DNA from 3 places in the Priestia sp. GS2 genome. Region 3 is predicted to be linked to each of the others. Evidence: riboswitches for the same ligand, from Rfam matches in the RefSeq annotation. Region 3 holds a riboswitch; each other region holds the start of a gene.
The links. Region 3 has a riboswitch for lysine ahead of V2145_RS01135 (aspartate kinase). Riboswitches for the same ligand answer to the same signal wherever they lie in the genome.

Region 1 (2,275 bases), 3.3 Mb from region 3:
GTGGTGGACCAGCTCGATGTGAATGATATTATTAAGACAGAAAGTACGCCAGATGGGCAGGTAGCCAAGATTGATACAGCAGTCGTAAATCGTATTAGAGCTCAAACTACATCTTTAGTCCAGGCTAATTTACGAGAAGCTGAAAAAGGGAACTTAGAAGAATTAGAGATTCCAACTGATATTAATATTGAGTCAGATGAAAAGCTCAGGCAGCGGGGGATTGTCTATCAGGTTCCATTGGGGCAAGCTACAAATAATGCTTTATTAGGAAATTTAGGACCATTAATCCCAGTTAAATTTCATGCAATCGGAGATGTGCAATCAGATGTTGTACGGAAAATAGAGGAGTACGGAATTAACGGTGCTTTTTTAGAGATTTCAATTGAAGTTCAGGTTAATGTTCAGGTAATTATTCCCTTTGCTACAAAGCAGACAACTGTTCAAGCGACAGTGCCTGTAGGAATGGCAATGATTCCAGGGAGCGTACCGGATTATTTTAACGGTAGCACTAATTCAGCCTCCCCATCTATTGAACTAAAGAAAAAATAGCCGGTTGATAACTTTATATTTTACCGATATAATGTACTAGATATAATTATATACCATCACCTTATCAGATCGATGAGGTAGAGGATGCAAAAAGTATGAGTATACTATGTGAGGATGACAACTGTGATCATAGTAAAAAGGATTTTTTGCCGAAGGAAAGAAAAAGAGTCAGCTTTTCTTTTCTGGGGTTACCTTGAAAAAGGGTAACACTGTCATTATGAAAATACGTTTGTTTTCATGATGGAGGGCTACTGATCGTGATGGAGGATAACATAACATTACAAAGAGTAATGATAGTTATTTTCTATCATTGCTCTTTTTGCGTTTTTTTCTCTATAAGTAGTTCTCCCGTATGTAAGCAGGCTTATATTAGGAGGATCTCATGGAAGGAACTATTTTTTCGTTATTACCACCATTTATCGCGATACTAATGGTTGTTTTAACACGTAAAGTACTACTTTCCCTAGGAGTGGGAATTTTAGCAGGTGGATTAGTATTAACCGAATTTTCGATAGGTGAAACCATTCAAAAAATTTGGGGAAGCTTTGCTACCATTTTCTATGCCGATGGTGCAATTAATACTTCAAATCTATTTATTTTGCTTTTTCTTTTAATTTTAGGTGTTATTACGGCTTTTATCTCAATCATTGGAGGAAGTCGTGCCTTTGGCGAGTGGGCTTTAAAGCGTATTAAAACACGTCGTGGAGCTCATCTATTAACAGCCGTGTTAGGGATTATTATTTTTATTGATGATTATTTCAATGCACTAGCTGTTGGTCAAGTGAGTCGTCCAGTAACAGATCGCCAGCGAATATCAAGAGCGAAGCTTGCTTACTTGATTGATTCAACGTCAGCTCCTGTATGTGTGATTGCACCGTTTTCAAGTTGGGGTGCCTATATAATTACAGTTGTAGGTTCAATTCTAGCTGCACATGGTATGAATAATGTGTCAGCATTTTCAGCATTTGTACAGATGATACCTATGAATTTTTATGTATTCACTGCATTGATTATGGTGTTTATTGTAAGTGTTTTTGATATTAACATTGGACCGATGAAAAAGCATGAGGAACATGCTATTCGTACTGGTGAAGTAACGGATCCAGAAAAAGGAGCAGTACCAGGAGAATTAAAAGAAGATTTGCCAGTTAGTAAAAATGGTCGTGTATTTGATTTGATTTTACCAATTATTGTATTGATGATTGGGACAATCGGTGCGATGCTATGGACAGGCTACCAAGCAACTGAAGGACAAGCTACAATCTTTACAATGTTTGAGAATACGAATGTTCCTAATTCATTGATGATTGGTGGTTTATCAGGTCTTGTTGTAACGCTATTGTTATTTATTGTACGCACTAGACAATCAAGTGAGTTATCTAATTCTGTGCTTGGTAAAGGTATAGTAGCGGGGATTAAATCAATGCTACCTGCTATTTATATTTTACTGCTTGCTTGGATGATTGGAGATTTAATCGGTCAGTTAAAGTCAGGAGAATTTTTAGCAGGGATTGTCGAAAGCTCTAATTTAAATATTGCCTTCTTACCAGTGGTACTATTTGTTATTGCAGGCATCATGGCATTTTCAACAGGGACATCTTGGGGAACGTTTGGTATTATGCTTCCAATTGCAGGTGACATCGTAGGAAATATTGAACCAGAATTATTATTACCAGCTCTTGCAGCTGTATTAGCTGGTTCTGTTTGTGGAGATCACTGTTCACCA
Region 2 (2,275 bases), on a different contig from region 3:
CGAAGGAGATACGCTTTTAGTAACCGTTGTAGGTGGTGTAATCCTTGGTTTTGGAATGGGTTTAGCACTGCGTAACGGAGGCGCATTGGACGGTATTGATATGCTTGCTGTTCTCCTTTCACGAAAGTCCCCGTTTGGAACAAGTGACCTTATTTTATTTTTAAATATGTTTGTTTTTATCGTGGTTTCTTTTGTGTTTGGCTTACAAGGAGCTATCCTTTCTGCAATTGCTTACTTCATTGCTTCAAAGGTCATTCATGTCGTTGAAGTAGGACTAAGCGGTTCAAAAGCGTTTGAAATTATTACAAGTGAGCCTGTCTTAATGGTTAAAACGATTCGTGATCGACTTGGTCGAAGCGCTACATATAAAGAAGTATACGGCGGATATTCTCATGAGAAGTTCAAAGAAATTACGTGCGTCATTAACCGTTTAGAGGAAAGTAAGATGAAGGAAATTATCAACGAGATTGATCCGAACGCATTTGTGCGCGTATATGACGTTGCCGAAGTAAAGGGTGGAAACTTTAGAAAAACCAACATTCATTAAATTAATCTTTTTATTCTGTATAAAATTGGTATTATCTAGAGGTGGAAGGATTATCCAACAACCTATCCAATAAAAACCAGATTGACAGATTAGGAAGAAAGATGTAGACTTGAAACAAATTTAATAAGACCTCACTTTTAGTCAAGTGAGGTAGAGGCGCGGTATTTAACAGTCTTTAGTAGAGTTTGAGAGACGTTGAAGCTAGGGAGAAGGAAATATCGCCGAAGTGAGTAAATTGTTCTCAACGATTGCTTGCTGGGTCTGTAGTGAAGAACTGCAGGACTGTCTCGATAAGTTTACCAGCTTATTGAGTTGTGCTATCTCATCTTTTAAAAGAGAGGACTTTAGGGAACGATGAACGAAACGACCTGAGTATATCTCGGGTCGTTTTTTTATTGTCTTCAAAGCTTAAAAAGATATAAGGGGGAAACAAATTATGAAAAGAAAAGCAGGGTTTTTCTTAACATTATTGCTTTCAGCAGTCGTTTTATTAGCAGGCTGTGGGCAAAGCAGTGAGTCAGCATCAGGTTCAGGAGATGCTGATACGTTTACGGTAGGTTTAGAAGCGGGCTATCCACCATTTAACTGGACTCAGAACGACGATTCAAATGGCGCGGTTAAAATTAAAGGCAGCTCACAGTATGCAGGCGGCTACGATGTTGAAATGGCCAAGAAAATTGCTGATGGATTAGGCAAAGAGCTAGTAATTGTAAAAACTGAGTGGGATGGACTTGTACCAGCCTTAACATCAGGTAAGATTGATGCGATTGTTGCAGGAATGTCACCAACCTCAGAGCGAAAAGAAACAATCGATTTCTCTGATAACTACTATAATTCAAACTTAGTAATGGTTGTGAAAAAAGGTGGTAGGTATGAGGGAGCTACAAAAATTGCAGATTTCAAAGGTGCAAAAGTTACGGCTCAATTAAACACGTTCCACTATTCAGTAATTGATCAAATTAAAGGTGTATCAAAAGAAACAGCAATGGATAATTTCCCAGCAATGCGCGTAGCGTTAGAGTCAGGAGTTATTGATGGTTATGTATCAGAGCGACCTGAAGCAGTAAGTGCTTCAGCAGCAAACGATAATTTTGCAATGGTTGAGTTCAAAGATGGCTTTAAAACATCAGCTGATGATACAGCTGTAGCGGTAGGTCTTAAAAAAGACAGTGAACTAAAAGAAGAAATTAATAAAGCCTTAAAAGGCATTTCAGAAGACGAGCGCACTAACATTATGGATACGGCAATCAAAAATCAACCAGCAGCAAAATAATGATGACATAAAACCGGCTGTATACTGCAGTCGGTTTTGTAATGAGGTAAAGGAGGAAGAACGATGAGTTTTGAATGGATTATCACAATCATCTCAGAAAACTGGCCAATGTTCCTACGCGGAGCTGGGATGACGCTGCTAATTGCGCTAACAGGTACCGTTATTGGAGCGATTATTGGGTTGGTTGCCGGTATTGTCCGCACTGTTCCAACGCCAAAGAGCGGGCTGAAAAAAGCAGGGTTGAAGGTAACGAATTTCGTTTTATCTGTATACATTGAATTTTTCCGAGGTACGCCAATGATCGTGCAAGCAATGGTTATTTACTATGGTTCAGCGCTTGCATTTGGGTTTGATATGAACGTGATGTTAGCAGCGGTGATTGTTGTATCAATTAATACGGGAGCATATATGGCTGAGATTGTACGAGGGGGTATTATTTCAGTTGATAAGGGACA
Region 3 (2,275 bases):
ACGAGATGAACAGCGTACTGTTGGTGCTGTGGAACGGCTAGGACAAGCACTAGGAATTGAAGCTCCTTATCGCATTGAAGCTTTTGACAATTCTAACATTCAAGGAACAGATCCAGTTTCTGCTATGATCGTTTTTGTTGACGGTAAGCCTGAAAAAAAGGAATATCGAAAATATAAAATTAAAACAGTTGAAGGCCCTGATGATTATGGTTCAATGCGTGAAGTGGTAAGAAGACGATATATGCGCGTATTAAAAGAAGGTTTACCTTTACCAGATTTACTTATTGTGGACGGTGGAAAAGGTCATTTAGCAGCTGTTCAAGATGTTTTGGAAAATGAACTAGGGTTGCTTATTCCTACAGCTGGGTTAGTAAAAGATGAAAAGCATAGAACATCTAACTTAATGATTGGAGACCCTCCTGAAATTGTTCCACTTGAGCGTAACAGCCAGGAGTTCTATTTGCTTCAACGAATTCAAGATGAGGTTCACCGCTTTGCTATTACGTTTCATCGGCAAGTTCGTTCTAAGTCTGCTTTTCAGTCTGTATTAGACAATATTCCAGGAGTGGGAGAAAAGCGTAAAAGAGCATTATTGCAAAAGTTTGGGTCTGTTAAAAAAATGAAAGAAGCATCAATCGAAGAGATTCAAAATGCAGGAGTTCCAAGGTCGGTTGCAGAGCAAATTGTTGAAGCCTTAAAAAATTAGTATTGAATTCCAGTTTAAACTCTGATAAGCTAGAACATAATTTCATATGACACTTCATTAAACTGAAGTGAAGATAGAGGTGCAAATTTTAAGAGTACACGTTTTGAAGAGTATGAGCTCTAAAGACGAATGTGGAAAGGGAAATTTGCCGAAGTGAATGACATCTCATAGAGTCATTTGCTGGTTCTGCGTTGAATAAATGTAGGATTGTCAAGAATATGTTTCTTGGAGAGCTATCTCACGGCATTGAACGTTTTATATACTTTTCGTTCGTTAAGCAATGAGATATCAATCTCATTGCTTTTTTTATTGTCTGAGCTTAAGCAATAGATCGCCTCTTTATCATATTGAAAATAAAAGAAAGGGTGAGAATACTTATGGGATTAATCGTTCAAAAATTTGGTGGTACTTCTGTTGGATCAACCGAGCGAATTCAGAATGTAGCCAATCGAGTAATTCAAGAAGTTCAGCGAGGTAACCAGGTAATAGTGGTAGTATCAGCAATGGGAAAAACAACAGACGAACTAGTAAGATTGGCAGGGGAAATTACAAGTAAGCCAAGTAAACGAGAAATGGATATGCTACTAACAACTGGTGAGCAAGTAACGATTTCCCTTCTTACAATGGCGCTGCAAGAAAAAGGTTATGAAGCTACGTCCTATACAGGGTGGCAGGCAGGAATTTGTACGGAAGCTCAGCATGGAAATGCACGCATCACCAAGATTAATGAACAAGCTATTGCAGAGCGTTTGAAAAAAAATCATATTGTGGTTGTAGCAGGGTTTCAGGGAATGTCAGAAGATAACAGCATTACAACATTAGGCAGAGGCGGATCTGATACAACAGCCGTTGCTTTAGCAGCAGCATTAAAAGCAGATAAGTGCGATATTTATACAGACGTAACGGGAGTGTTTACAACTGACCCTCGCTACGTACAAGGTGCTCGTAAACTGCAGTCTATTTCATATGATGAAATGCTAGAGCTTGCAAATTTAGGGGCGGGCGTATTGCATCCTCGAGCAGTAGAGTTTGCAAAAAACTATCAGGTGCCACTAGAGGTAAGGTCAAGCTTAGTAACAGAAAGAGGAACGATTGTGGAGGAGGAAGTATCAATGGAACAAAACTTAGTAGTAAGAGGAATCGCATTTGAAGACAATATCTCAAGAGTCACCATTGAAGGGCTAAATAATGAGCAGCAGACGTTATCAACCATTTTTACAGCATTAGCAAAAGAACATGTCAATGTAGATATCATTATTCAAAATGTTACGTCAGACAACCGTTTATCCATTTCTTTCTCTATTAAAACAGAAGATACGGATACAACTTTGTCAGTGTTATCTCAATTAAAAGACATAGTTGGTCATAAAAAAGTGGAGCATGAAAGTGGCTTAGCTAAAGTTTCAATTGTTGGTTCGGGGATGATTTCAAATCCTGGCGTTGCGGCTGATATGTTTGAAGTATTAGCTGTGGAAGAAATTGAAGTGAAAATGGTAAGCACATCTGAAATTAAAGTATCAACAGTTGTTCCACATAAAGAAATGGTCAAAGCGGTAGAAACATTACATA

Region 1: it holds a riboswitch for lysine, as region 3 does, so the genes downstream of both, V2145_RS17835 (Na+/H+ antiporter NhaC family protein) here and V2145_RS01135 (aspartate kinase) in region 3, are expected to answer to the same signal.
Region 2: it holds a riboswitch for lysine, as region 3 does, so the genes downstream of both, V2145_RS19575 (transporter substrate-binding domain-containing protein) here and V2145_RS01135 (aspartate kinase) in region 3, are expected to answer to the same signal.

Annotation. Positions count from the first base shown of each region.
Region 1 covers NZ_JAZGJX010000001.1:3,478,266-3,480,540, reverse strand. The annotation lists gene yunB (sporulation protein YunB) at 1-549, shown strand, start outside; lysine riboswitch at 620-808, shown strand; gene V2145_RS17835 (Na+/H+ antiporter NhaC family protein) at 932-2,275, shown strand, end outside.
Region 2 covers NZ_JAZGJX010000002.1:54,922-57,196, reverse strand. The annotation lists gene V2145_RS19580 (YitT family protein) at 1-547, shown strand, start outside; lysine riboswitch at 691-875, shown strand; gene V2145_RS19575 (transporter substrate-binding domain-containing protein) at 984-1,820, shown strand; gene V2145_RS19570 (amino acid ABC transporter permease) at 1,884-2,275, shown strand, end outside.
Region 3 covers NZ_JAZGJX010000001.1:219,427-221,701, forward strand. The annotation lists gene uvrC (excinuclease ABC subunit UvrC) at 1-706, shown strand, start outside; lysine riboswitch at 773-950, shown strand; gene V2145_RS01135 (aspartate kinase) at 1,084-2,275, shown strand, end outside.